DNA from 4 places in the Devosia sp. P1_H9 genome. Region 1 is predicted to be linked to each of the others. Evidence: predicted binding sites of a transcription regulator. Region 1 holds the regulator's gene; each other region holds the start of a gene.

Region 1 (7,074 bases):
CCCCGATGGCCTTCACGGCGCCCGAGGACCGCAGTTCCTCGAGGGCGCGAATGCCGCCGCCTTCGAGGGCCTGGCGCATGGTCTCGGCATGGCGCTCGCGCTGGCTGAAGGCACCGATGTCGTGGAGGAACAGGATGTCGATGCTCTCGAGTCCGAGCCGCTGCAGCGAGTTGTCGTAGCTCTTCATCACCCCGTCATAGGTGAAATCGAACACCGGGCGGAACGGCATGGCACGGGGATCGCCGTGGCGGTCCATGGCGAAGGCGCGGTCCGGCACCAGGAGGCGCCCGACCTTGGTCGAGAGCGTGTAGCTGTCGCGGGGCTTATCGCGGAGAAAATCGCCGATGCGACGTTCCGACAGGCCGGCGCCGTAGAACGGCGCGGTGTCGAAGTAGCGAATGCCGGCTTCCCAGGCGGCCTGCAGCACTTCACGCGCCCCGGCATCGGTCGGGGCGCGCTTGAGGTCGCCGAGCGGCGCGCCGCCGAAGCCGATGCGGCTGATGTCGAGGCCGGTCTCGCCGACGGGACGGACGGGGATCAACGAGCTGCCCACAGGAGCCCCCGGTGCAGGATGGTCTTGATCTCGGGCTTGTCGAGTTCGGCCGGCTTGTGGCCGAGCGCCGTGTAGAAGACGCGGCCGTGGCCGTAGGCGGACTTGTAGACCACCGGCATCTTGGCGCCCTTTTTCCAGAAGGCGTGCTCGCCGGAGAAGGTGGTGGTGGCTAGGACCTCAACGGTGGGATCGACGTGCATGTAGTACTGCTCGGAGGTGTGCTCGAAGCTGTGGATGCCGGCCATGATCGGATCGTCGGTGACCCTCGGGTCGACCCGGTAGGTGATGATGTCGCCGGGGTGGGTTGCGAAGGTGCAGCCGCCGAGGAAGCGCATCCGCGCGTTGCCGGGAAAGCTGGTGGCGAGGGCGTGGTGGAAACCGGCGAGGCCGGTGCCGGCTTCGATGGCGGCGCAGAAGCGGATGGAGTTCTCGCGGTCGAGTTCACCGCCGGTGATCTGCGGCACGATCAGGTCGTAGGAGCCGACATTATCGCCGCCGAGCGCGGTGTAGTCGTCCGTCACGGTAACGCCAAATCCCTCGCCTTCGAGGATCTCACGCACGACGTGCGCGCCCTTCTCGGGCTCGTGCAATTCGAGCCCGCCCCATACGACCAATGCTGTCTTCATTATCCTCGTCCTTGCCGAGAACCGGCGGGAGACCTGAACAAAGGCAGCGGGTTAAGGCAAGTGACAATTGGGATGAAAGGGAGGCTGGGCCGGGATGTTTTGGCTCACGTGCTGGTGCCGAGGCACCTCAGGATGGGCCCCGGCCTTCGCCGCGGTGACACCGTGGATGGGGTGACATCACGACGAGCGAACAGGTCCGACAGCCCCAGGGGCTTCGGAGTTTCAAAGAGCCGTTCCCGGGAGGGAACGAAGCGGGACCGACGAGGCGTTTGCCCCGTAGCGGTAGTCCGCGAATGAAAGAGGCTCACGCCTCGCCGGCCGGCCGGGGTTTTGGGCCTATGCCACCAGGGCCGGGGCGCATCCCCTGCCGCATCGCGAGAACGATGGGAAACTCGGTCGGCGGCCGGAGTGCCAGCACCGCCTTCGTTGCTCCCGCCCGGCTCATGCGTGCCAGGCTTCGTCCCCTGGGCTGCTCCGCATCGAGCGACCCTCGCGTGCTAGCGGCTTGACCGGCGAACCGGTCCTTGCCGTGATGGTTTCCGCCTGAACTGCAGCGACCCGCAGCCCACCCGGTCTCCACCGCACCAACCACTCGTCATGATCTCGCTTCGGTGCAGCGGATGGGTGGGAGAATCGCACGGTGGCGGAGCGGGGGGATAGATCGGCGCAAGATTCTCGCAACGCCTTGCCCGGCCTCACGATTGTGGCTCCGATCACCCCCTCCCATCCTCCCCCGTCAGAGGGGGAGGTGCCGCATCGCGTTTGGGGCACCATCGAGCCCCCCACCGTCGTGGCTTGTACGCCCCTCCACCATGCTTTGCATGGTCCCGCTCTCCCGCCACGCGGGGGAGGATCAGGGAGAGATCTCAGCTTACGGCGGCGAAGCGTTCGTCGAAGGCGTAGCCGGCGCCGCGGACGGTGCGGATGGGGTCGGCGTCGCGGTGGCGGTTGATGGCTTTGCGGAGGCGGCCGACGTGGACGTCGACGGTACGTTCGTCGACATAGACGTCGTTGCCCCAGACGCCGTCGAGCAATTGCTCGCGGGAATAGACCCGGCCGGGGTGGCGCATCAGGTATTCGAGCAGGCGGTACTCGGTGGGGCCGAGGTGCACTTCACGGCCACCGCGGCGGACGCGGTGGCTGGTGCGGTCGAGCTCGAGGTCGCCGGCCTTCAGCACGGCGGTGACCAGCTGCGGGCTGGAGCGGCGGAGCAGCGCGTTGATGCGGGCGAGGAGCTCGGGGATCGAGAAGGGTTTTACGACGTAATCGTCGGCGCCGGTGGCGAGGCCGCGGACGCGTTCTTCTTCCTCGCCGCGCGCGGTGATCATGATGATCGGGGTGCGCGCCGTTTCCTCGCGGGAACGCCAGCGGCGGCAGAGTTCGATGCCGCTGAGGCCCGGCAGCATCCAGTCGAGCAGGATCAGGTCGGGGACGCCGTCACGGATGCGCTCCACCGCCTCGTCGCCCGAGGCGGCCGTGGCGACCCGGAAGCCTTCGGCCTCGAGGTTGTAGCGCAGCAGGACGGCCAGATCGGCTTCGTCCTCGACGATCAGGATGGTAGCGGACATCGGATCACCCTAGCGCTGCTGGCGCTGCTGTTCCTCGGCGCCGAGATGGCGACCGGTTTCGAGGTAGTACGCGGCTTCGGCGATGTTGGTGGCGTGGTCGCCGACGCGTTCGAGGCTCTTGGTGCAGAACAGCAGATGCGTGCACTGCGTGATGTTGCGCGGGTCTTCCATCATGTAGGTGAGGAGTTCGCGGAACAGCGAGTTGTACATCGCGTCGACCTCGTCGTCGCGATTGCACACTTCGACGGCCGCGGCAGAGTCGCGGCTAAGATAGGCATCGATGGCGCTCTTCAGCTGGCGGGCGACCAGCTCTTTCATGTGCTTGACGCCGTTGTAGAATTTCGGCGCGAGGCCGAGTGCTTCGATCTGCATGGCGCGCTTGGCCAACTGCTTGGCCATATCGCCAGTGCGCTCGAGATCGTTGGCGACCTGGATAGCGGTGACGACCATGCGGAGGTCGGCGGCCATCGGCTGGCGACGGGCGATGATCGAGACGGCAGCGTCGTTGATGTTCTGCTGCATCTCGTCGATCTTCTTGTCGAACAGGCGCACGTCCTGGGCCTGCTTGTGGTCGAGCTTCAGCAGCGCGACGGCGGCCTCGGTGATGGCCTGCTCGACCATGCCGCCCATCTCGGAAATGGACTTGTTGAGGTTGGTGAGTTCATCCTCGTAGGAGGAGACGATGTGCTCGTTGAGCGATGCCATTCTCTCGAATTCCTCTGCGATCAGCCGATACGGCCGGTGATGTAGTCCTGCGTCTGCTTGTTGCGCGGATTGGTGAAGATGTCCTCGGTCTTGCCTTCCTCGATAAGCTTACCGAGGTGGAAGAACGCGGTCTTCTGGCTGACGCGGGCGGCCTGCTGCATGGAGTGGGTGACGATGACGATGGTGAAGTTCTCACGCAGTTCGTCAATGAGCTCTTCAATGACCGCGGTGGCGATCGGATCGAGGGCCGAGCAGGGCTCATCCATCAGCAGCACTTCAGGCTTGGTGGCGATGGCGCGGGCAATGCAGAGGCGCTGCTGCTGGCCACCGGAAAGGCCGGTGCCCGGCTCCTGCAGGCGATCCTTTACTTCGTTCCAGAGGCCGGCGCGGCGGAGCGACGAGTGCACGATCTCGTCGAGGTCGCCCTTGTTGCGGGCGAGGCCGTGGATCTTGGGGCCGTAGGCGACATTCTCGTAGATCGACTTGGGGAACGGATTGGGCTTCTGGAACACCATGCCGACGCGGGCACGCAGTTCGACCACGTCGATCGACGGATCGTAGATATCGTCATCGTCGAGGTTGATCTTGCCGGTGACGCGGCAGCCATCGATGGTGTCGTTCATGCGGTTGAGCGAGCGCAGGAACGTCGACTTGCCGCAACCCGAGGGGCCGATCAGCGAGGTGACGTTGAACTGCTCGATCTTCAGGTTGACGTCGAACAGGGCCTGCTTGGCTCCGTAGAACACGCAGACATCCTCGCCCGTCATCTTGGGCGGGGCGTTGGGGCGCGAGACGGGGGCGGCGGTAGTCGCAACGGATTCGAGGGACATGTCGGTCATCCAGGTCGGGGGGTTACCAGCGGCGCTCGAAGCGGCGGCGGAGGAGAATGGCGGCAAGGTTCATCAGGGCGAGGAAGACGAGCAGGACGATGATGGCGCCCGAGGTGCGCTCGACAAAGGCGCGCTCGGCTTCGTTGGCCCACATGTAGATCTGCACCGGCAGGGCCGTGGCAGGATCGAGCGGTGTGGTCGGGCTGTCGGCGACGAAGGCGACCATGCCGATGAGCAGCAGCGGCGCGGTTTCGCCGAGCGCACGAGCCAGGCCGATGATGGTGCCGGTGAGGATGCCCGGAGTGGCGAGCGGCAGCACGTGATCGAACACCATCTGCATCTTCGATGCGCCGATGCCGAGGGCGGCGGAGCGGATCGAAGGCGGCACCGAGCGGAGCGCGGCGCGGGTGGCGATGATGATGGTGGGGAGCGTCATCAGGGTGAGGACGAGGCCACCGACGATCGGCGCCGAACGCGGCAGGCCGAAGAAGTTGATGAACACCGCGAGACCGAGGAGGCCGAAGACGATCGAGGGCACGGCCGCGAGGTTGTTGATGTTCACCTCGATGAAATCGGTGAAGCGGTTCTTCTTGGCGAATTCCTCGAGATAGATCGAGGCGGCAACGCCGATGGGGAGCGCGCAGCAGAGCACGATCAGCATCATGTAGAGCGAGCCGATCAGCGCCACGCTGAGGCCGGATGTCTCCGGGCGGCTGGAGGCGCCGAAGGTGAGCAGGCCCCAGTTGAAGGGGGTCGAGATGGCGCCCTGCTGCTTGAGCTGGTTGAGCCAGGCGACCTGCTGGTCGGAAACCTTGCGCTTGGCCTCGGGAACATTGAGATCGATCTGGCCCTTGTTGGCGCTGTCGATATCGGCGGCGGCCAGCAGCGCAACGCTGCGAGTGGTGCCGACGACCGAAGGATCGGCCATGACGACTTCGCGCAGATTGGCGCGCGAGCCTTCCGAGACGAACTCGGCGATCTGACGCATCGCCGCCTTGTCGTCGAGGGAGACGCCTAGGGCCTTGGCCACGGCGTTGCGGGCGATAACGGGATAGTTTGCCGAGACCAGGACCTTGGGATCGGTGGCGCGCTTGTCGTTCTTGTCGATGATCGACGCCGTGAACTCCACCGGCACGGTGATCGTGGTCTGGACGAAGGCCGTGTAGCCCTTGCTAAAGATCGAGAAGAGCAGGATCGCGAGGAACCCTAGGCCGATGACGATCGCGAGGATGCCGTAGAGACGGAAGCGGAACTCGGCGGCGTGGCGGCGCTTCAGGCCGAAATCACGGCGTGACGTGGTGGCAGCCTCAAGGCTTGCGCGGGGCAAGGCAGCGTCGGTCATTCATACTGCTCCCGGTACTTGCGCACGATATAGAGCGCATAGACATTCATGCCGAGGGTGACGGCGAAGAGGGTGAGGCCCAGCGCGAAGGCGACCAGGGTCTGCGGTGAGTTGAACTCGAGATCGCCGGTGAGCTGGTTGACGATCTTGACCGTGATGGTGGTCATCGCCTCGAACGGGTTGAAGTTGATGCGGGCGGCCACACCTGCGGCAAGCACCACGATCATGGTTTCGCCGATGGCACGCGAGGCCGTGAGCAGCAGTGCGCCGACGATGCCAGGGAGCGCTGCGGGAAGGATCACCTTGCGGATGGTCTCGGACCGGGTGGCGCCGAGCGCGAGCGAGCCATCACGCATGGCGCGGGGGACGGCGGTGATCACGTCGTCGGAGAGCGAAGAGACCACCGGGATCAGCATCACACCCATGACGAGGCCGGCGGTGAACACCGACTGGGCCTGGATGAAGGCGAAGCCACCGGAGAGCGCCATCGAGAGATCGCGGAAGAAGGGCCCGAGGGTGACGACGGCGAAGATGCCGTAGACGATGGTGGGGATGCCGGCGAGCAGTTCGAGCAGCGGCTTGACCGTCGAGCGGACCCGGTTCGAGGCATATTCGCCCATGTAGACGGCGGCCATGAGGCCCACGGGGACGGCGAACAGCATCGAGACGAGCGCAATGTAGAGCGTGCCCATCAGCAGCGGGATGAGGCCGAACTGGCCTTCCGCGCCGCCCGAGCCGGCCGCAGCGAAGCGCGGGTCCCAGACGGTGCCGAAGAAGAAGGTCAGCGGATTGATGTCGGAGAAGAAGTGAATGGTCTCGCCCAGCATCGACAGGATGATGCCGACGGTGGTGAGGATGGCGACCGTGGAGGCGCCGAGCAGGGACCAGAGCACAACCCGCTCGACCTCGTTGCGGGCCCTGAGGCGCAGCCGGATGCGGGAGTAGGCGAAGGCGGCGCCGGCGAGCGAGATCAGCAGCGTCAGGCCTTGGCCGAGGAGCTTGTGGACGCCGGCATCGGCATTCACGCCGGCCGCGAGCGAGACCATGTAGTCCTCGCCACTATCGGCCATGGTGATGCCGGCCGAGGAGGCCATGTCGCGCAGGGCAGCATAGGAGGTCGGCACATTTTCGCCCGCGAGGCCAAGCCGGCCCAGCGCGTTGGCGGTGTTGTGGACGATGCCGATCTGGAGGCTGGCAGCGGCAGGATCCGGAACGTGGGTCGCGACTTCGGTGCGGATACGGCTCTCGAGCAGGCCGGAGGAAACCGAGCTCACAGCGAGGAAGACGAGCAGCGCCGGAACGACCGCGAAGATGAAGGCGAGCCAGCCGTGATAGGTCGGCAGGGAATGGGGAACTTCCTTGGCCCGATCCGTGCCGTCGCGCTGCACGCGGGCGCGCTGAGCGGCGAAGAAATAGGAGACGGCACCAATAGCCAGAACGATGGCGACAA
Region 2 (7,074 bases), on a different contig from region 1:
ACAGGCAGCCCGATGGCCGGCACGGGCCGGGGCTGGACAAGTTCGACCGGCAGTTGGAGAAGGACGCAATCGCGACCATGCGCAACTGGAACACCATCCCCAAGGTCCTCAATTGATCACTGTCCTCGGCTCCACCAACCTTGATCTCATCGGCACCGTCAGCCGCATCCCCAAGCCCGGCGAGACCGTGCCGGGCAACGAGTTCTCGATGGCTGCCGGCGGCAAGGGCGCCAACCAGGCGCTGGCGGCGCGACGTGCGGGGGCCGAAGTCCGCATGTTCGCCGCGGCAGGTTCCGACAGTTTTGCGGACGAAGCCCTCAAACTTCTGCGCGCCGACGGCGTCGATCTGAGCCACGTGCGCATCGTCGACGGCGCCACCGGCATCGCCATGATCTTTGTGGACGAGGCGGGCGAAAACGTCATCGCCATCCTCCCCGGCGCCAATGGCACCATGAGCGCCGCTGATGCCGATGCGGCGCTCGCGGGCCTCGGCATCGGCTCGGTGCTGATGCTGCAGCAGGAAATCCCACAGGTGGCGACCGTGCGGGCGCTGGAACTGGCCAAGGCGCAGGGCGTCGTCTCGATCCTCAACACCGCGCCGTTCCTGAAGACCACCAAGGCGGTGGCCGAGCAGGCCTCGATCGTCATCGCCAACGAAACCGAGTTCGAGCTTCTGACCGGCGCCGGCATGGACAAGCTCGATGCGGCGATGACCGACTGGGCCAAATCGCAGAACCAGACGGTGATCGTGACGCTTGGGCCGGACGGCGCACGGGCCGCGACGCCGACCGGCAGTTTTGCGGTGCCGGCGATGAAGGTCGACCCGGTCGATACGGTCGGGGCAGGGGATACGTTCTGCGGTTACCTCGCCGCTGGGCTGGACCGCGGACTGGACCTCGAGGCCGCGATGCGTCGGGCGGCGGTGGCGGCGAGCCTTGCTGTGCTGAAGCCGGGGGCGCAGCCGGCGGTGCCGTATCTGAGGGACGTCGAAGCGGCGCTGAAGTAGTCAGTCTCGCCGAACCTGCGCCTCATAGGCCCGTAGCATAGGCTCGAGGTGATCCTCGAACAGCAGGCCCGGCCGCTCTTCCAGGGCCATGGGATATGCCGCCTCTGCCGCCAGCGAGATGCCGAGAAAGGCGATGATCCCTTCCGCTGTGCCGGGCGCGGCGAAGCGGTATTGGTTGGTTTCGAGGCGCGACAGGAGCGTCTTTTTCGCGGCGATCATCTTTTCCGTGACGCCGATGCCGTTGCTCATCGAGGTCGCGAGCTTGATGTAGTCGTGCTGCGGCGTGCCGAGGTGGTGGACGCTCCCGGCAGTGCGCCATAGCTGCATCAATAGTTCGAGATCGGTCATGTTGGTGAGCTCGAGATCGTAGCGCGCGTCGCAGCGGCGGCGGTCCCAGACGATCATCGAATCCATCGACAAGTTGACGAACTTGTAGGCGCCGGGTGTCAGCACCTGGTCCGGCCCGTCGCCGACCAGGCGCAGCCGGTTGTAGTTCTGGTCCATTACGTCGAGCGCCGATGCGACGATCGGCTGTTCAGCCAGCGCCGCGACCGCCAGTTCGAGCTTGCGTGGCTTCATCCGGTCGTCGGCGTCGAGGATAGCCACGTAAGGCGTCTGGATGCGGTCGAGCGCCAGGTTGCGGGCCCGTGAGGCACCGGCGCCGACGCGGCCGGAACTGAGGAAATGGAAGCGTCTGTCGACGAGGCCGGCGCGGCCGAGCAGTTCTTCGTAGTCCTCGCCGTCATCGGTGACGATCCAGGCTTCCCAATCGGCATGGGTCTGCGCGAGCACGCTGCGCACCGCTTCTTCGATAAGGGTTTCGGCCTTGTAGGCGGGGATCACCACCGCCACAGTACTGTCCGTCAAAGCCCAGGCTCCCCGCCGCTCGCGGTCTTGATTGAGAAAGTCCCGAGACCCATATCACGGGCATGGAACGGTGCCACTGAAACTAGGGCCGCTCCACACCGTTGCTTGGAACAAGGACGATCCGGATGTCGCGCGTCTCCATGTTTTCGGCGCCGTTTTTGCTCGGCTTCGATGCCTTCGAAGAACGCATCGATCGAATGAGCAAAGCCGCCGATGGCTACCCGCCTTATAATATCGAGCGTTCGCTCGATGCGGAGGGGGCGGAGACGTTTATGATTTCCATTGCCGTCGCGGGGTTCGGCCAGCCCGACCTCGAGGTGACGGTGGAAGACAACCAGTTGCTGGTACGAGGCCGCCAGAAGGACGACGCCAGCCGGGAGTACCTGCATCGCGGCATTGCCGCGCGGCAGTTCCAGCGAAACTTCCTCCTCGCCGACGGCATGGTGGTCAAAGACGCGATTTTGAGGAACGGCATGCTGATGATCGCAGTTGTTCGTCCAAGAGCCGAAAAAATCGCCCGCCGTATCGAGATACGTTCTGCCTAAGAAAGGGGAACACGCATGCAAGAGAACAGAGAACAGCAGCTAGATAACCCCCTGCGGAACCTGACCCCAGCCCAGTTCATGGCGCTCGGCGGCAATGCAGTGGTCTACGTCAAGCACGTCAAGGGCGCGGATATGGGTCCGATCCTGCCCGACAGCGAATTCAGCGAAGAGTCCGACTTCCATATCGTGGTCTCCGCCGACGGCTCGCCGTTGATGGTGGGCGACAGCGAGGAAGCCGTGGAAGAGTGGCTGGCCGACCGCTCCTTCGGGATTGTGACGCTGCACTGAGACGCACGTGTTTGAGACGATAGCCTTCTCCCTTTGTGGGAGAAGGTGCCCGAAGGGCGGATGAGGTATTTCTCCGCCATATTCCAGTCGTTCGTCGCTTCGTTCCCACCGTGCATCGCAAGGCGATGCCCATCCGGCGATCACGCGCCACCTTCTCCCGCAAGGGGAGAAGGCAAGGAGCGGGAGCCGAAACACCCTCAGAATGGATCGGCAATCAGTCCCCAAGGCTCGTGAGATCGACCTTGTTGACGCTGACCGTCTTGCTCTTGCGCACGAAGCCGTAGAGCACGCCGGGCTGCGAGCGGTCCCATGCGATGCCCTGGCCGGCAATCGCCAGCGGCACGGTGCCGATCCAACTGAGCGTCGATCCGATCTTGGGGACCTGCATCACATAGGCTTCCGCTGGGTCGTGGCCGCTGAGATAGAGGTTGCCGTCCGGGCCCCACGAGCCGCCCGAGTTCGACATGTCGTCGAACTTTTCCACCACTACATCCGGAATCACGTAAGCCTGCGCCACCTGCCAATCGGGGGTGAAACGCACGATCTGGGTGTTGTACTTGTTGCCGTAGGCGACCGGGCTCTTGTCGAACACCCGGTTGTAATTGGCAAAGCCGCCCCACCAGGTACCGTCAGCCGCCTGGTCGACCCAGGTGAACGAACCGATCTGGATGCCAAAGCTGTGGCTTTCGAGATGATCGAGCGTCACGGCATCGAAGATTTCGAGCGACGAGGTCATCGGCCAGACCGGGTAGTTGGAATGGGCGATGTAGATCTTGCCGTCGACCACCACGGCGCTGTCGAAGTGGATGGCGCCGAGATCCTCGTAGTCGCGGCTCAGCACGAGCTTCTTGGTGTCCTTGGCGTATTTGGCGATCGAGGTGTTGTCGATCGCATAGAAATGCTCGGCATCGACGCCGATGGCCTGGTTGATCTCGGGGATCTCGAAGCTGTCGAGCACGCTCGAGGTCATCGCCACCGGCTCTTCGGCGAGGGCCGGCGCAACGCAATTTAGGGCGACAACAAGCGTTGCCGCCAGCGACAATCTGGCAAACATCTCATTCTCCTGAACGGCTAGGGGTGGCGCACTTACGGCGGCGCAACCGAACGTGACGCTATGCGCCGTCGGTGAAACTCATGTGACAGGCGGGCGGGCTCCGGCGAAGCATCCGGCCTCGCCGTCAGGCCTGCCACCACCTGAGCACGCGCAGCGCCCTGAGCGTGATCCAGGCCGACGGCCGGCCTGCTCCTTCATCCATGTCGAACCACACCCGCCCCCCCGGCTTCCAGTCGAGCGGCCAGCTGCCGTCTGCGAGTTGCCGGCTACGCAAGTGCTCGGTCGCTTCCGCGAGGCGGGCATCGGGACGGGTGCCGTCCAGGATTCCGGCCGAGCGGAAGTAATCGAGCGCCCTGAGGATGTCGTAGCGCCAGCGGTTGGGGTAGGTGAGACGCAGGAACTGCTCGTCCGCAGGCTCCCAGGTGCTGAGCTGCCGGAACAGGTGACGCTCCAGCAGGTATGCTTCGCCCGACCTGCGCGCCGCGCGTACCTCAGCCGAGCCACCGGTCGCTCGTTCGTACTCGAGCAAGCCCTCGAGCACGTTGATGGTCGTCGCAAAGGACGACCGGCGCGAGCCATTAGCCCGCTCGCAGTTCCAGCCGCCGTCGTCGAGGCGCTGGCCCAGCAGCCGTTCGACGATACCTGATACGTCGACCCCAAAATATGCGCCGTCCGCCAGCGTGCGGCCGTTGATGCACTCCTCGACCTCGCCTTCCCAGAACGGCTGGCCGCCTTCGTCCCAGCGGGCGTTGCGGCCCACCAGTTCCACCGTCCGGCGTGCGCGCTCGGATCGTGGATCGAGGCCGAACTCCCTGAGCTGGGTCAGCGCGAAACATGTCGCGGTGAAGGGTTGCCCGCGCTCCCGCCACTCGGCCCAATCGAAGCCGGCGGGAACGAACGCGCCACCCGCCCACTGGCCGTCCGCGTCCTGGTGCGAGAGAAGCCGCGCGCCCCAGCCCTCCGTCTCCACCCTGCGGCGCTCGGCCTGGCAGGCGGCCGAGGGGGCATCAAGGAGATCGCGCATCGCCTGCCAGCGGATCGCTGGATCGGTGTCGAGCAGCCAGTCGATCACCGAGGGGAACATCGCCGTGCCGCTAGGCCGCCCGGGTCGCTTCCAGGGGCTGGGTCAAGATCCCGTGCAGTTCGCCCGCGTCGTGGCAGCGGCGCAGGCGGGCCACCACGGAATCGGTGCGGAGGATCCGGGCAACGCGCGCCAGGGCCTTCAGGTGGTCGGCGCCCGCCCCCATGGGGGCGAGCAGGAGCATGACGAGATCGACCGGCTGGTCGTCGACCGACTCGAATTCGACCGGCGCTTCGAGACGGGCGAACACGGCCGTCACCGCGCCAAGCCCGGGGAACTTGCCGTGCGGAATCGCAATGCCGTTGCCGAGCCCGGTCGAGCCCAGCTGCTCACGATCGTTCACTGCTTCGAAGATGGTCGCGGCGTCCTGGCCAGTGATCTTGGCGGCGCGCTCGGAAAGCCTTTGCAACACGTCCAGCTTGGTCTTGATCCCAGAGCAAACAATCACGGACTCCTCGGAGAGGATGTCAGCCAATTCCATCAAGAATTTCCCATCGTGGATGCGGAAAGTGCAAGCTTTTCCGGAGCCCTAGTTCGGCCTGAGGGCTGGATCGATCCAGCCAATATTGCCGTCGGCGCGGCGGTAGACCACATTTAGGCCACCATGTCCAGCATGCCGGAATACGACCACTTCCGCCTGGGTAAGATCAAGCTGCATCACCGCTTCGCCCACAGACATCTGCCTGAGGCTCGAGGTCGCCTCGGCGATCACCGGCGGCGAGTAGTCCTCCAGCAGCTCATCCTCGTCGCTGGGCGCGGCGAGCACGTAGGATGGCGCCTCCTCATCGGCGCCATTGGCATGGCGGCGGTGGGCCTTGAGCTTGCGGTTATAGCGCCTGAGCCGCTTTTCGATGGTGTCGGCCATGACCTGGTAGGCCGAAAGCGCATCGCCGCCGTATGAACTCGATTGCAGCACGGCGCCGGAATCGAGGTGCACCATGCACTGGGCATTGAACCCCGAGCCTTCCGGTTCGAGGGTGAGGTGGCCGGTGTAGTTGCCGTCGAAATACTTCTTCACCACCGTGTCGAAATGGCCCTGCGCCTTGATCCGCAGCGCATCGCCGACATCCATGTTTTTTCCTGAGACGCGCAGTGTCATGGAGGTCCTCTTTCTCTTTGGTACAGCCGGCCGGAGCAGCCGCCACCATGAGATGTGGTCACCCCGGGAGGCGGAGTCTAGACCGCCCCTACGGGAGGGGCAATGCGCGGATCGACATTGGGTTCAAATGCGAGGTGTCGACAGCCGCCTCGGCAGCGCGCTATCGTCCCGCCGCCACCAAAGCGCGCTTCTGCCGACGTCGGATCACCGAGCTCGGGATGTTCATTCCCTCGCGATATTTCGCGACGGTGCGGCGAGCCACTTCGATCCCACGCTCTTTCTGCAGCATCTCGGCGATGGTGTCGTCCGAGAGGATATCGGCCGGCTGCTCGGCCTCGATGATCTGCTTGATACGGTGACGCACCGCCTCGGCCGAATGGTCGCCCTCGCCGGTCGAGGAGCCCAGCGCGGTGGTGAAGAAGTACTTCATTTCGAACAGCCCGCGCGGCGTCGACACGTATTTGTTCGAGGTAACGCGGCTCACCGTCGACTCGTGCATCTCGATGGCGTCGGCCACGGCTTTCAACGTCATCGGCTTCAGGTGCGTGATGCCGTGGACGAGGAAGCCGTCCTGCTGCTTCACGATCTCGGCGGTGACCTTGAGGATGGTCTGCGCCCGCTGGTCGAGGCTTTTGGCCAGCCAGTTGGCGGTGGCGAGGCAATCGGTGAGGAAGCTCTTTTCCGCCGTGTCGCGGGTCTTCTTGGTCACCGAGGCATAATAGATACGGTTGACAAGCACGCGCGGCAGCACGTCGGGATTGAGCTCGATCTGCCACTCGCCGCCCGAGCCCGGCCGCACGAACACGTCGGGCACCACCGATTCCACCGGCCCGGCCTCGAATGCCCGGCCCGGCTTGGGGTCGAGCTGGCGGAGCTCGGCAAGCATGTCGAGCAGGTCTTCGCGATCGGAGCCTACGGCGCGGGCGAGGGCGCCGAGATCGTGCTGGGCGATCAGCTCGAGATTGTCGAGCAGCCGCAGCATCATCGGGTCGAGCCGGTCCTTTTCCCTCAACTGCAGCGCCAGGCACTCGCGCACGTCACGGGCAAATACCCCGACGGGATCGCACCCTTGCAGCTTGAACAGGACGGCCTCGATGGCCTCGACCGGCGCACCGAGTTGCTCGGCAACGGTTT
Region 3 (7,074 bases), on a different contig from region 1:
CTGAGCCGGTCTACGTGGCGCATGGCACGGCCGATCGCACCATCGGGGTCAGCCACGGCGAGCGGGTGTACGTGCTGGCGCCGCACAAGGATGAGCTGTGGATCGAACCCGGCGCCGGCCACAGCGACCTATGGGATCGTGGCATCTGGGGCAGGGCGAGAACGTTCTTCGAGCGGGTTGAGGCGGCGCGCTAGAGCTCATCTGCCGGCGCAAGCCGACCTTCACCCGGGGAGGGGACCAGAACACTGGCACTTGTGAAAGCGTCTCCCTCCCCTTTGCGGGGAGGGGACAGGGGTGGGGGTCCACAGCCACCAGCCCAAAAGAAAACGCCGGCCCAAGGGACCGGCGTTTCAAACTCCAGCGCGGTGCGCCGGCTCAGTACAGGGTCAGGCCCGAGAAGGCGACCGAGTAGTTGAGGCCGGTCTGGCCCTGGATCGACCAGGGCTGCAGGGCAAAGCCCTTGCGCGAGCCGCCGATCAGCCAGTTGCCGCCGAGGCCGACGCCGATGGTGGCTTCAGCCGAGCCGCCGACATAGGTGCCTGCCAGCGAACCCTTGCCGTACTTGGTGTTGGAGGCGGAGAACACCAGCCAGACGATCTCGGTGCGGCCGGTGACGCCGATGTCGATGCCGAGCTTCTTGATGTTGCCGTGGTACTTTTCGGTCTTGTAGCCGTCGCGCTTGAAGCGGCAGGTCATGTCCTTGGACGAGCCGATGATGAAGCCGATACCGGCTTCGACGGAGCAGGAGAGCACGCCCACCTTCACCTGAGTGGCGGCCTGGGCGGCGCCGGCAGACATCAGCATGACAGCGGCGAGGGCCGCGGCGATGAACTTCTTCATGATTGGAGTCCTCAATGTTTGACGCGTTTTTAGTCGACCCTGAGTGGATCGGGAGTCTATCCGTTGCCGCCAACGGCACAAGGCCTCATCCGGTTGCGCAGAGACTGCACAAGTGTGGGCGAATTCTGGCGGTACGTAACAAAAACGCCGCCCTTGTGAGGCGGCGTTCCTGAACCAAATCTGAACGCGCTCTTACGGGCGCGCGGGGCGGGCAGCAGCCGCCGGAGCGGGCAGGCCGCCTTCGCGCTGGGCGCGCTTGCGAGCGAGCTTACGGGCGCGGCGCACGGCCTCGGCCTTCTGGCGCGCCTTCTTCTCGGACGGCTTCTCGTAGTAGTTGCGAAGCTTCATCTCGCGGAAGACGCCTTCGCGCTGGAGCTTCTTCTTCAGTGCGCGCAGCGCCTGGTCAACATTGTTATCGCGAACAACTACTTGCAAGCGCAACCGCCCTTCGTAATACGTCAGAACTGTTTGATGTGAACGCCCCAAAGGAGCGCCGACCGGCTGAACCGGTCATTCGTGGGCGGCTATATAGGCCAATCGAAACGGCTTGTCCACACCGGCAGCCACGCGAAATCGCTCATTTCGCGCGCTTTTTCAATGCAACCCGGTTGATGTGGCCCATTTTCCGTCCGCGGCGCGACTCAGCCTTGCCGTAGGCGTGCGGCTTGACGGCCGGCCCGAGCCGCTCGGGAATCGCTGCGATCTCGTCGCCGATCAGGTTTTCCATCACCACATCGGCCATGCGGGCGGGGTCGCCCAGCGGCCAGTTGAGGACCGCACGGATGTGCTGCTCGAACTGGTCAGTGATGGCCACCGCCTCGGTCCAGTGGCCGGAATTGTGCACACGCGGGGCGATCTCGTTGACCAGCAGCTTGCCGCCCGGCAGCACGAAGAACTCGACGCCGAGCACGCCAACGTAGTCGAGGGCCGCCGCGATGGTCTTGGCAATTTCGCCGGCCTTATTCGCGGTCTTGCCAGTGATGTCGGCCGGCACCGTACTGGTCTTGAGGATGTGGTCGCGGTGGACATTCTCGGCGGGGTCGAAGGCGGCGACCTCGCCCAGCGCGTTGCGCGCCACGACCACCGAGATTTCCTTTTCGAACTCGATGAAGGCCTCGAGCACCAGCGGCTTGGGCGACAGCAGTTCCCAGGCGAGAGCCGCGTCCTCCATGTTGCGGACGATGCGCTGGCCCTTGCCGTCGTAACCGAGGCGGGTGGTCTTCAGCACCGCCGGGGCGCCGATCTCTTCAAGCTCGGCCTCGAGCCGGTCGAGGTCGGTGATGGCGGCAAACGGCGCTACCGGGATGCGGTTGATGGTGAGGAAGGCCTTTTCCGCCAGCCGGTCCTGCGACACCGCCAGCGCATTGGCGCCCGGCCGGAGCGGCTTCAGGTTGGCGAGGAATGCGGCGGTCTTCGCCGGTACGTTCTCGAACTCGTAGGTGACGACGTCGACGCTCGCGGCAAAGGCGGCGAGGGCGTCCTCGTCGTCATAGGTAGCGACGGTCTTCAGCGGCGTCACGTCGAAGGCCGGGCTCTCGGGATCCGGGCAGTAGATGTGGGTCTTCATGCCCAAGCGGGCGGCGGCGAGGGCCAGCATGCGGCCGAGTTGGCCGCCGCCAAGGATACCGATGGTGCTGCCCTGCGGCAGCGGACGGGCGTCAGACATCGTCGGATGGGAACTCGGGGATGGAAGCGGTCTGGTCGGCGCGGAAATCATCGAGCGCCGAGGCGATCTCGGGGTCGGACAAGGCAAGGATGGCGGCGGCCAGCAGTGCAGCGTTGATGGCGCCCGCGCGCCCGATGGCGAGTGTGCCGACCGGAATGCCCGGCGGCATCTGGACGATCGACAGCAGGCTGTCCTCGCCACCCAGCGCTGCGGTCTGGGCGGGTACACCTAGCACAGGCAGGGGGGTCAGCGCGGCGACCATGCCGGGCAAGTGGGCAGCGCCGCCGGCCGAGGCGATGATCACCTGGAAGCCTTCGGCCTTGGCGCCCTTGGCGAATTCGTACATCCGGTCGGGCGTGCGGTGCGCCGAGATGATGCGCGCTTCGTAGTCGATCTTCAGCGCGTCTAGCGTCTCGGCGGCATGGCGCAGGTTGGGCCAGTCGGACTGGCTGCCCATGATGATGGCGACGGGTGGCGAGGTCGGCACTTTGGTCCCCCGGAAGGCGCGGCACTCAAGTTGTCACCCATAGGTGGCAGCGCCGCGGAGCGCAAGCGGTCAGGCAGCGGTCGGCGGCCGATCAAGCGCGCAGGCCAGCACGTCGAGAGAGTTGCGATCGGCGAGTTCGATACTGCCCTCGGGCAGGCCAAGAATGCGATCGATGACGGTGCCCAGATACTCCATCTTGGCCAGCAGGCGCTGCGCCAGGCGCTCGAAATGCAGCCGGTCGCGGGTTTGATACAGCTCGACGATCAGTTGGCGGTTGGAGGTCATCAAATGCATGATGGTCTCGGCTGCGCCTTCCGGATCGGGCGTATCGAAGGTCTGCTCGGCGACGCCTTCGACGATGATGCGGGTGAGAATCGGCTGCACCACTTCGGTCACGGCGCGCTGCGTGCGCTCGAACAGCTGCAGGTTCTCGGCCCGGAACATCGGCTCGAACGTGGCGCGCAACTCGGCGGCCGTCTCCGTCTTGTGGCGACGCATGGTGCCAAGGAACCCGGTGAGCTTGGAGAAGGCATCAAGCGTGGGGTCGGAGAGTTCCTGCTCGGTCAGCGCCGCGGTCTGTCGCGCATAGCGGCAGGCGAGGGCCTCGACCAGGTCCTCTTTCGATTCGAAGTGGTGGTAGAACGCCCCCTTCGACACGCCGACGGCAACGATGATCTGGTTGACCGACGTCGCGTCGTAGCCGTTGCCGGCAAACAGGCGCTGGGCGGCATCAAGGATTTCGTCGCGCCGGGCCGGTGCGGATTTCACGATACGAGGAAACGGCATTCCGCCCTCCCAAGGACAGTCGCGCGCTAGGACCGACCGCTGGTCGGTCCAGCTTCCTAGCACGGCCATTTGCGATTGTGGAGCGCGACGTCAGGACGCAGAGCGGCTCAGGCGATGATGTCGGGGAGCAGGATGTTCTCGAGCTGCACGATGCGATCCTTCAGCGTCAGCTTCCGCTTTTTCATGCGCTGGATCAGCATCTGGTCGGAATAACCGGAGGCGGAGAGGGTGTGGATCGCGGCGTCGAGATCGGCATGTTCCTGGCGTTTTGCAGCCAGTTCCAGACCGAGCGCAGCTTCTTGTTCCTTGGTAAGCGGCAGCATCGCAGCGGTTGACGGAGTCCCTCAGCGAGGCGGAATGGCCTGCATCAAAGGGTTAGCCGATCGGTCGGGGATTTGCACCTGATTTTGCACCGCCGGATGGGTGTTGCACGGTTGCACGTCGACAGCGCGTGAAATTTTTGTGACGATCAGGGCGTCGAAGAAAGCTGGAGAGGAGTTGTCATGACGACTGAAGGCCACGTCGAATCGCTCGAGCGGCGTCACCGGGAACTAGACCGGAAGATCGAGGATGAAATGAGCCACCCCAGCCACGATGACTTGTACGTCGCGGCACTGAAGCGGAAGAAACTGGAGATCAAGGACGAGCTGACACGGATGCTCAGCGAAGCCTGAGGAAACGATAGAATCCCATGCAGTTGTGAGGGCCACGGCAAGCGCCGCGGCCTTTTTTCGTGCCCGGCGGTTGGCGCGAGTAGACCCTGGTCGGGCAGCCGCCAGCTACCTGAAGTCGTTGATTTCGAACCAGTAGCCGTTGGGGTCCTGGAGGAATACGGCGCGCATGCCGTCGGGGCGGGTGTTGACCGCGCCCGGGGTGCCCTGCATGTCGGAGAACGGGGCGCCCAGCGCGCGCAGATGCGCCAGGACGGCCTCGAAGTTAGGGGCGGAAAGCGCGAAGTGCGTGCGCTTTTCCACGTGCGTTCTGCTGACGTCGCCCGCCTGGATGTGGAAACGCTGGCTGTTGCCGAACTCGAACCAGCGGATGTGAGTGCCGCCCATCGGATCGGGCACTTCGCGGACCTGCAGCACCTCGGTGAGGAACTTAGCCGTCTCGTCGAGATCACGAACCAGCAGCGCGATATGATCGAGGCGATAGTCGATGCTCATCTGGTTGCTCTTGCCCCCTCAGGCAGCCGTGGCGCCGACGAAGAACACGCCCACGGCCCCATCATAGATCAGTTTCAGCGACAGCAGGAACACCAGCCAGTAGGTCAGTTGGTAAAAACGCTTCACCGAGATGCGGCGCACCAGCCAGACGCCGATCATCACGCCGACCACGGCCAGCGGAGCAAGGATGGCGGCGCGCTCGAGATTGGCGACGTTGAGCTGGCCGAGGAAGAAATACGGGACCAGTTTAGCCGTATTGACGATGGCGAAGAAGAAGGCGGTGGTGCCCGAATAGATCACCGGCGTCAGGCGCTGCGGCAGCACGTAGATCTGGAACGGCGGCCCACCGGTATGGCTGATGAAGCTGGTGAAGCCGGCAAAGCCGCCCCAGAACGCGCCCCAGGGTTTTGACGGCGGCAGGCCCTCGAGTTTCTTCCTGATCGGCAGCAGCGCATCGAGGATGAACAGCAGGGTGATGATGCCGATGAACAGCAGCACCATGGCGTCGCTGACGAAGCTCCACAGCGCCCAGCCGACCAGCGTGCCGACCATGGCGCCAGGCAGCATGATCCTGAGGATGCGCCAGTCAGCATCCTTGCGGTAGGTCCAGATGGCAATGGCGTCCATCACCAGCAGCAGCGGCAGCAGCATGCCGGCGGCATCGCGCGCCGGCATCACCAGCGACATCATCGGCACCGCGACCATGCCGAGGCTTCCCAGCAGACCCGATTTGCTCAAGGCAACAATGAAGACCGCGAGGACCGCGACGGTCCAGAAGTAGAGTTCGGGCATGGGGAAAGGGGAACCGGAGGGAAAAACGCGGCGCTAGTCGGACGCTCGCGGCGCCGGCTTGTCAATATCGCCTTCAGCAGCATCGCCGGGGGCAGCCGACTGCTCCCGATCCGCCTTCATCACCGCATCCAGCATCTCGGTGGAGCGGCGCACGAAGCCGATATAGGCGGCTTGGTCGTGGCGCACGGCGTAACTCTCGTGCAGCATGCGGGTGTCGTGCTTTTCGAAGGCATTGGCGACGCGGCTGGCTTCGTCTTCTTCCTGGCCTAGCGCGACCAGCGCTTGCTCACCGAGCTTGATCGCGGCCCGGAAGGTCTCGCGCTCGATGACGTGGACGCCGAGCGCCATCAGGTCGTGGGCGTGGGAGCGGTCGACAGCGCGCGCCGCAATGATGACGTCGGGGAAGTTGCGGCGGATCAGTTCGGCGATCCCGAGGATGCGATCGCCGCCGGCGACCGCAATGACAATCATCTTGGCCTGGTCGGCGCCCGCAGCGCGCAGGATCTCGATGCGGCCGCCGTCGCCGTAGAACACCTTCACGCCGAAGCGCTTCACCAGCTCGATCTGCGCCGGATCGTCATCGATCAGCGTCATCTCGAAGCCCTGGGCGCGCAGCAGCCGGGTGACGATCTGACCGAAGCGGCCATAGCCGAGGACGATGACCTTGTCGTGTGGGTCGTCGACAGTGGGTCCGGGCGGCAGGTCGTCTTCGTCGGCCGGGGCATTGAGGCGCGGCGCCCACAGCCGGTCGTAAAGGAAGATCAGGAACGGCGTCACCGCCATCGACAGCGCCACGACTACGGTCAGCAGTTCGACTTCCGGCCCCGACAGGTTACCGGCAGTGCGGGCGAACTGCAGGACGACGAAAGCAAACTCGCCGGCCTGGCTGAGGAGGATGGCGAGCAGCAGGCGCTCAGCTATGTGCATCTTGAAAAAGGTGGCGAGGACGAACAACACCAGCATCTTCAGCCCGATCAGCGCCACGACCAGCGCCAGCACCACCAGGGGGTCTTCGATCACCACGTTGAAGGCGATCGACATGCCTACCGTGATGAAGAACAGCCCGAGCAACAGCCCCTTGAACGGCTGCAAATTGCTCTCAAGCTCGTGGCGGTATTCGCTGTCGGCCAGCAGCACGCCGCCGAGGAAGGCGCCAAGCGCAGGCGACAGCCCCAGGCTCTCGGTGACCAGGGCGGCGCCGATCACCAGTGCCAGCGCAAAAGCGGTGAAAGCCTCCGGCACCCGGGTGCGGGCGAGCCACCTCATCAGCGGCCGGATCACGAAGCGCGACCCGAACAGCGCGGCGATAAAGGCTCCGATCACGACCAGCGCCAGCC
Region 4 (7,074 bases), on a different contig from region 1:
GTGATCGCCTTCGCGCCGCTGGCCTTCGTGCTGGTGCTGAGCTTCGGCATCAACAAGCTGTCCGGCGCGACCGCGCAGCTGCTGTTCTGGGTGTTCGCGGCCGTGATGGGCCTGAGCCTCTCGTCGATCTTCATGGTCTATACCGACGCCTCGATCGCCAAGGTGTTCTTCATCTCGGCGGCAACGTTCGGCGCGATGAGCCTCTACGGCTACACCACCAAGCGTGACCTCACGAGCATCGGCAACTTCCTGATCATGGGCCTGATCGGCCTGATCATCGCCTCGATCGTGAATATCTTCCTTGCTTCGAGCATGCTCGACTTCGCCATCTCGGCGATCGGCGTACTGATCTTCGTGGGCCTGACCGCCTACGACACGCAGAAGATCAAGGAAGGCTACAACGAGGGTTATGGCGCCGAGGTGCTGCACAAGACCGCCGTCATGGGCGCTCTCAGCCTCTACCTCGACTTCATCAACCTGTTCCTGATGCTGCTGCGCCTGTTCGGCAACCGGGAATAATCCCAGCAATCAGCAAGTCTGATTGGAAGTTTGAAGGGCCGCGATCTACTAGAGATCGCGGCCCTTTCGTTTGCAGCGAGCTCTCAATGTCCGACGTCGTCTTCCGCCCGTTCGCCTGGTCAGACATCCCGGCGATCACGGCCATCTACCGGCCCTATGTCGAGGAGACGGTGATCACGTTCGAGACGGAGCCGCCGGGCGAGACCGAGATGGCGGAGCGCTTCGGCAAGCTGAAGGCGCTGGGCCATCCGCTGATCATCGCCGAACGGGACGGCAGGGTGCTCGGATATGCCTATGCCTCGTTCTACCGGCCGCGCGCCGCGTACCGGTTCACCTGCGAGGACTCGATCTACCTAGCGCAGGATGCGGTGGGGCAGGGGATCGGCGGACGGCTGCTCGACGAGCTGATGGCGCAGAGCCGGGCGGCGGGGTTCAAGCAGATGATCGCGGTGATTACCGCTGAGCGGGCGAACTCGGTGCGGCTGCACGAGAAGGCCGGGTTCCGCCATGTCGGGCGCTACGATGCAGTGGGCTACAAGTTCGCCCGCTGGCTGGATATCGTCCACATGCAGAAGGCCCTCTAGAGAGGCTTTTCCATTGGGTAGCACACCATGCCGCGATCGGCCTCGCAGGGGCCGGCTTCGTGCCAGCCTGACGCGAGGTAGAAGCGCCGGGCTGTGCCGGTGCTGGTGAGCTTGCCGCGGGTAGCGCCAGCCTGGCGGATGCGGTCCTCCATGTCGGCCAGGAGGGCCTTGCTGACGCCGGCAAAACGGTGGCCCGGGGCGACGTAGTTGAGCGCAATCTCGTCTGTGCCGTTGAGGCAGCCGACGGCTGCGACCTCGCCGTCATGCTCGGCGACCAGCAACTGGGCGTTCGGGTTGTCGAACATCCGCAGCACCATTTCGGGCGTCTTGTTGCGCAGCCAGCCGGCGAGGATTTCGGGGTCGTTGCGGTGATCGGTGGTGCAGAGGTCGCGGATCGAGGCGGTGAGCACGGCGCTCATGGCCGCTGCATCCGCCGGCTCGGCCGGGCGGACGGTGATCATTTGACGAGGGCGAGTTCCAGGACGCGCAGCACCGTCGACAGGTCGTGGCCGCGCTTCAGGATGCGGCCGTCCTGGCTCAGCACCATGTACTGGCCCTGCTTGAGACGGAGCTTTGGGTTCTTCTCGACCACGTAGAGCGGGCGCTCGGAGGCGCGCTTGTAGATCGAGAACAAGGCGCGGTCGCGCAGGAAGTCGATCGCATAGTCACGCCACTCGCCGTCGACGACCTTGCGGCCATAGAGGTTAAGGATGGTCTGGAGTTCTTTGCGCTCGAAGCTAACCGCCGGAACGAAGCGGTTGTGGTTGGCCGGTTGGGGCTCTGCAGGACCAGGGCTCGCGGCTGCCGCGAAATCGATGAGAAGCCCTGATCCAAGCTGCTCGGGTTCGTCCACCATTCCTCGCCTCGTCACCTCAATGTCATGATCGCGTCATTCGCAACGCTTGGCAAGCCGGTCGGGATGCATCGGCGTTACGCCGTGGTGACGACGTAAGCACCTGCCGCAGTGGTTAACGTAGAATCCCCAATTCGGTCACAATCCCTCCCACTTGGCGCCAGATTGGCCCGGCACCTTATCCATATTGCCTCCAGTGGCCGGCAAGCGGGCTGACCGAGCCCCCAAACCACGATGCTCGTTTGCCGGCCGCCTCTTACATGCACAGTCATTCTCCTCCCGCCTGCGCAAGCTGGCGGGAGTTTTGTTATGGCGGCGAGGCGCCCCGCCCCGGCCCGGGACTAGCTGAAGGCTGACGGGAGGTCGGTGGGGGTCAGCGGGTGAAGCTGGCGGCGCCGAGGATGGGGCCGGGGAGGCCGTCGCGGTCTTCCTGGATGAGGATGACGGCGCCGTTGGAGCGGCCGGTCAACGCTTCGGCGAGCGGCAGCGTCAGCTCGGCGCCGGTCTCGTGGTTCCACATGCCCAGCACCTGGCGGCCGGTGACGATCTGCGAATAGGCGACGTGTTTGCCTTCGTTCTCGCCACGCTCGATGGCGACATCGGCGCGATCGAGGAAGGTGACGAGCCAGATCATGGCGTCGCCATGCGCCGCGTTGGCCGGCACTGAGACCTGCAGCATATCGTCGGCGGCGGCGACGAGCTTGACGTCGAGCGGCAGGGTGGCGCCACCAAGCGCGGTGTTGACCGCGTCACGCTTCGAGCCGACGAGGCCGCCCTTGCCGTTGATTACCAGCTGCGGGGTGAAGATGCGCGAGGAGCCCCAGCTCTCGGCATAGTCGCGCTGGTGCTGCGAGTTCTCCTTGGCGCCGAACGTGTCTTCCCAGCCGATATAGTCCCAGTAGTCGACGTGGTAGGCGAGGGCGACGACATCGGGGCGTTTCGACATCTCGTCGAGCATGGCGTCGGCCTTCGGGCAGGACGAGCAGCCCTGCGAGGTGAACAGCTCGAGCACGGCCTTGGGCGCAAGCTTGATCTCGCCGGCGAGGGCTGGAGCGATCAGGGCAAGCGAAAAGGAGGCGCCGCAAAGTAACTGTCTAAAAAGCATGGCAACGGTTGTAGGCACGCCATTTGTCCCGCGCGAGTCAAATCGGCGCGAGCTTACGTGATGGGGAAAAGTGCCGGAAAGTCCCGGGAACTGGGCGCGCCCAGTTGCGTTTGCAGGGGTGCAAACCCGATCGCAATCCCCGGGACTGGCGAAAGGGTGGCTTAACGACGCTCGCCGGCGAACCCTGCTAGGATGCCCCGATGGACACGATGATCGATACCGCGGCAAAGCTCCACGGAACGATGCGCGAGACCTGGCCCGCCGAACGGCCCATCCCCGCGCTTGCGGGCGAGGCGGAGGTCGGACGGCCCACCGGCGGACTTGCCGAACTGGTCGAGGCGATCGTCGCCAGCCGGACCGAGCCGATCAAGACCATCGTGGAGGTGGGCGGCGAACTGGGCGGCAGCACGCGCTTTTTCCTGAGGCAGTTTCCCGATGCCCAGGTGATCACCATAGATCCGTGGCCGGCGAACTATCGGCATATCAGCAAGAAATGGCCGCAGATCGCCACCCATGCAGAGGCGGACGGGCTTTCCTACTACCGGGTGTTCATGAGCCTCAACTGGGAATGGCGCGACCGGCTGCTGCCACTGCGCGCCACCTCCGGCGAAGGGCTGCCCCAGCTGTTCGCGATGGGGCTCAAGCCCGACCTGATCTACATCGACGGGATGCACACCTTCCATGGATGCTATGACGACCTGACGCTGGCCTTCCACCTGTTCCCGGGCGCGACGATTGCCGGCGACGACTGGGAGTTCAACCCCGGCCTCGAGCACCATCAGTTCATGGGATACCTGCTGCCGGTGCGCCGGGCCGTCACCGAATTCGCCTTTGCCCACGGGCGGCTCGAAGTCCGCACCGCGGGCAATTGCTATTTCATCGAAGCGCCGGCAACTGCCTAGGCAGCGACGAGGTTGCGCAGCACGTAGTGCAGGATCCCGCCGTGCTGGTAGTACTCGAGCTCATTGATCGTATCGATACGGCAGCGGGTCGAGATCTCCTCGACGCGGCCATCGGCGCGGACGATCCTCACCTTGACGGTGGAGCGCGGGGTCAGCGTGGTGAGACCCTCGATCGAGACGGTCTCGGTGCCGTCGAGATGCAGGGTCTGCCAGCTCTCGCCGTCGGCGAACTGCAGCGGCAACACGCCCATGCCGATGAGGTTGGAGCGGTGGATGCGCTCGAAGCTCTGGGCGATGACGGCGCGGACGCCGAGGAGGCGTGTGCCCTTGGCGGCCCAGTCGCGCGACGAGCCGGTGCCGTATTCCTTGCCGGCAAAGATCACCAGCGGAGTATCGGACTTCTGGTAGGCCATGGCGGCGTCGTACATCGCCATGACTTCGCCGGTCGGGCCCTTGGTGAAGCCGCCTTCGACGCCGGGGACCATCTGGTTCTTGATGCGGATGTTGGCGAAGGTGCCGCGCATCATGACTTCGTGGTTGCCGCGGCGGGCGCCGTAGGAGTTGAAGTCCTTGGGCGCCACCTGGCGGTCGACCAGGTACTTGCCGGCCGGGGTGCCGGCCTTGAACGAGCCGGCGGGCGAGATGTGGTCGGTAGTGATCGAGTCGAGGAAGAGGCTGAGAACGCGGGCCTCGTGGATGTCGGTGACCGGCGCCGGTTCCATGGTCAGGCCCTCGAAATACGGGGGGTTCTGCACATAGGTGGAGCTGGAGTTCCAGCGATAGGTCTCGCCGCCGTCGACGGCGATGCCCTGCCAGTTCTCGTCGCCCTTGAACACGTCGGAGTAGCGGCCGAGGAACATCTTGGGGGTGATCACCGTGCGAACGATGTCGGCGATCTCCTGGTTGGTCGGCCAGATGTCCTTGAGATAGACCGGCTGGCCATCCGAACCGGTGCCGAGCGGATCGGTGGTCAGGTTCACATTCATCGAACCGGCGATGGCGTAGGCGACGACCAGCGGCGGGGAGGCCAGGTAGTTGGCGCGCACGTCGGGGTTCACGCGGCCCTCGAAGTTGCGGTTGCCCGAGAGCACTGAGGCCGCGACGAGGTCGTTGGCGTTGATGCACTCGGAGATGGCTTCCGGCAGCGGGCCCGAGTTGCCGATACAGGTGGTGCAGCCATAGCCGACGAGGTTGAAGCCGAGCGCGTCGAGATCGGCCGAAAGGCCGGCAGCGTTGAGATAGTCGGTGACCACCTGCGAGCCGGGGGCGAGCGAGGTCTTGACCCAGGGCTTGCTGGTGAGGCCCTTGGCGCGGGCCTTGCGGGCGACGAGGCCGGCAGCGATCAGCACGTTCGGGTTCGAGGTGTTGGTGCACGAGGTGATGGCGGCGATCACCACATGGCCGTCGTCGATCCCGTAGGAGGCACCCTTCACCGGGAAGGCGGCTTCCTCGGGGATGTCGTCGATGCCGGTGGCGCCTTCATCGACGAAGCGGCTCTCGCCACGCGACTCGGGCAGCGCGGTGCGCTCCTTGCGGCCGCCGGCGAGATCCTTCATCGCCTCGGCGAACTTCGGCGCGGCATCGACCAGCGAGACGCGGTCCTGCGGGCGCTTGGGGCCGGAGAGCGAGGGAACGACGGTCGTGAGGTCGAGCTCAAGCGTATCGGTGAACAGCGGATCGGGCGAGGCCGTGGTGCGGTACATGCCCTGGGCTTCGGAATAGGCCTTCACCAGTGCGACCCGGTCGGCGTCGCGGCCGGAGGTCTCGAGATAGGTGAGGGTGTCCTCGTCGACCGGGAAGAAGCCGCAGGTGGCGCCGTATTCGGGGGCCATGTTGGCGATGGTCGCCTGGTCTTCGAGGCTCAGGTAATCGAGGCCGGGGCCGTAGAACTCGACGAACTTGCCGACCACGCCCTTCTTGCGGAGCATCTCGGTGACGGTGAGGACCAGGTCGGTGGCGGTGATGCCCTCGTTGATCTTGCCGGTCATCTTGAAGCCGACGACTTCGGGGATCAGCATGGTGATGGGCTGGCCGAGCATGGCGGCTTCAGCCTCGATGCCGCCGACGCCCCAGCCGAGCACCGCGAGGCCGTTGACCATGGTGGTGTGGCTGTCGGTGCCGACCAGCGTATCCGGGTAGGCGTAGAGTTCGCCCGAGGTCTCGTCCTGGCGGGTCCAGACGGTCTGGGCCAGGTATTCGAGATTCACCTGGTGGCAGATGCCGGTGCCCGGCGGCACGACGCGGAAGTTGTCGAAGGCTTTCTGCCCCCAGCGCAGGAACTCGTAGCGTTCGCCGTTGCGCTCATATTCGAGATCGACGTTCTGGAGGAAGCTCAGCGGGGTGCCGAAGCTGTCGACCATCACCGAGTGATCGATGACCAGGTCGACGGGAACCAGCGGGTTGATCTTCTGCGGATCGGCGCCGAGCTTGGCGGTGGCATCGCGCATGGCGGCCAGATCGACCACGGCGGGGACGCCGGTGAAATCCTGCATCAGCACGCGGGCCGGGCGGTAGCTGATTTCATGCTCGGAGACGCGGGTGCGGAGCCAATCGGCGACGGCTTCGATATCGGCGCGGGTGACGGTGATGCCATCCTCGAAGCGGAGCAGGTTCTCCAGCACCACCTTCATCGAGTGCGGCAGCTGCGAGACGCCCTTCAGACCATTTTTCTCCGCCAGCGGGATGGAGAAATAACTGTAGGTCTTGTCCCCGACGGTGATCGTGGTTCTGGACTTGAAGCTGTCGAGGGATTTCGAGGTCACGGTATCGCCTTCACGCGCTGGTGTTACAAGGCGCCGCCTGGCTCAACTCGGACCGGAAAAGGCCCGTGGGACCGGGGGCAAAGGTCGTCTGACTGGAAGGATTCCAATCTACGGCTGGCTTATAGAGAAACTACATGACGCTTGCCAGTGGTGACTTGGGTTCATTAGGCATGGCGGCCATGAACCAGTCGCCGCCCGTTTCCGAGGCTTTTGCACCGCAGCTGCGGGTGCGCGGGCTCACCGTCAGGCGGGGCGAGCGGCTGCTGTTCGCCGATCTGGGGTTCGAGGTCGGCCCCGGCGGGGTGCTGCTGCTGCGCGGGCCGAACGGCGTGGGCAAGTCGACATTGCT

What was found. Region 1 encodes PhoB, which activates phosphate uptake and scavenging genes when phosphate is short. Its sites were predicted from a motif close to TGTCATNNANCTGTCAT; they were not measured.
Region 2: a site for PhoB is predicted at 3,832-3,848, ahead of AC1DYL_RS07985 (cycloisomerase). Genes of this name have one in related genera too.
Region 3: a site for PhoB is predicted at 4,231-4,247, ahead of AC1DYL_RS11310 (YdcH family protein). Genes of this name have one in related genera too.
Region 4: a site for PhoB is predicted at 1,980-1,996, ahead of AC1DYL_RS10380 (DUF2794 domain-containing protein). Genes of this name have one in related genera too.

Annotation. Positions count from the first base shown of each region.
Region 1 is NZ_JBFUCQ010000009.1:11,290-18,363, forward strand. Features, by position in the region: gene AC1DYL_RS17255 (aldo/keto reductase) at 1-553, opposite strand, end outside; gene AC1DYL_RS17260 (ThuA domain-containing protein) at 538-1,179, opposite strand; gene phoB (phosphate regulon transcriptional regulator PhoB) at 2,046-2,747, opposite strand; gene phoU (phosphate signaling complex protein PhoU) at 2,757-3,452, opposite strand; gene pstB (phosphate ABC transporter ATP-binding protein PstB) at 3,473-4,282, opposite strand; gene pstA (phosphate ABC transporter permease PstA) at 4,305-5,624, opposite strand; gene pstC (phosphate ABC transporter permease subunit PstC) at 5,621-7,074, opposite strand, start outside.
Region 2 is NZ_JBFUCQ010000003.1:387,222-394,295, reverse strand. Features, by position in the region: gene AC1DYL_RS08010 (DUF1697 domain-containing protein) at 1-116, shown strand, start outside; gene AC1DYL_RS08005 (ribokinase) at 113-1,006, shown strand; gene AC1DYL_RS08000 (glycosyltransferase family 2 protein) at 1,007-1,873, opposite strand; gene AC1DYL_RS07995 (Hsp20 family protein) at 1,999-2,418, shown strand; gene AC1DYL_RS07990 (DUF1150 family protein) at 2,434-2,706, shown strand; gene AC1DYL_RS07985 (cycloisomerase) at 2,921-3,760, opposite strand; gene AC1DYL_RS07980 (squalene cyclase) at 3,885-4,844, opposite strand; gene AC1DYL_RS07975 (PTS sugar transporter subunit IIA) at 4,855-5,322, opposite strand; gene AC1DYL_RS07970 (ribosome hibernation promotion factor) at 5,371-5,940, opposite strand; gene rpoN (RNA polymerase factor sigma-54) at 6,101-7,074, opposite strand, start outside.
Region 3 is NZ_JBFUCQ010000005.1:116,473-123,546, reverse strand. Features, by position in the region: gene AC1DYL_RS11345 (alpha/beta hydrolase) at 1-194, shown strand, start outside; gene AC1DYL_RS11340 (DUF992 domain-containing protein) at 376-840, opposite strand; gene rpsU (30S ribosomal protein S21) at 1,033-1,275, opposite strand; gene AC1DYL_RS11330 (5-(carboxyamino)imidazole ribonucleotide synthase) at 1,418-2,506, opposite strand; gene purE (5-(carboxyamino)imidazole ribonucleotide mutase) at 2,499-2,963, opposite strand; gene AC1DYL_RS11320 (TetR/AcrR family transcriptional regulator) at 3,063-3,779, opposite strand; gene AC1DYL_RS11315 (YdcH family protein) at 3,887-4,102, opposite strand; gene AC1DYL_RS11310 (YdcH family protein) at 4,283-4,453, shown strand; gene AC1DYL_RS11305 (VOC family protein) at 4,559-4,945, opposite strand; gene AC1DYL_RS11300 (sulfite exporter TauE/SafE family protein) at 4,964-5,737, opposite strand; gene AC1DYL_RS11295 (monovalent cation:proton antiporter-2 (CPA2) family protein) at 5,771-7,074, opposite strand, start outside.
Region 4 is NZ_JBFUCQ010000004.1:385,300-392,373, reverse strand. Features, by position in the region: gene AC1DYL_RS10395 (Bax inhibitor-1/YccA family protein) at 1-519, shown strand, start outside; gene AC1DYL_RS10390 (N-acetyltransferase family protein) at 606-1,103, shown strand; gene AC1DYL_RS10385 (GNAT family N-acetyltransferase) at 1,100-1,522, opposite strand; gene AC1DYL_RS10380 (DUF2794 domain-containing protein) at 1,561-1,959, opposite strand; gene AC1DYL_RS10375 (DUF1223 domain-containing protein) at 2,330-3,079, opposite strand; gene AC1DYL_RS10370 (class I SAM-dependent methyltransferase) at 3,262-3,963, shown strand; gene acnA (aconitate hydratase AcnA) at 3,960-6,725, opposite strand; gene ccmA (heme ABC exporter ATP-binding protein CcmA) at 6,860-7,074, shown strand, end outside.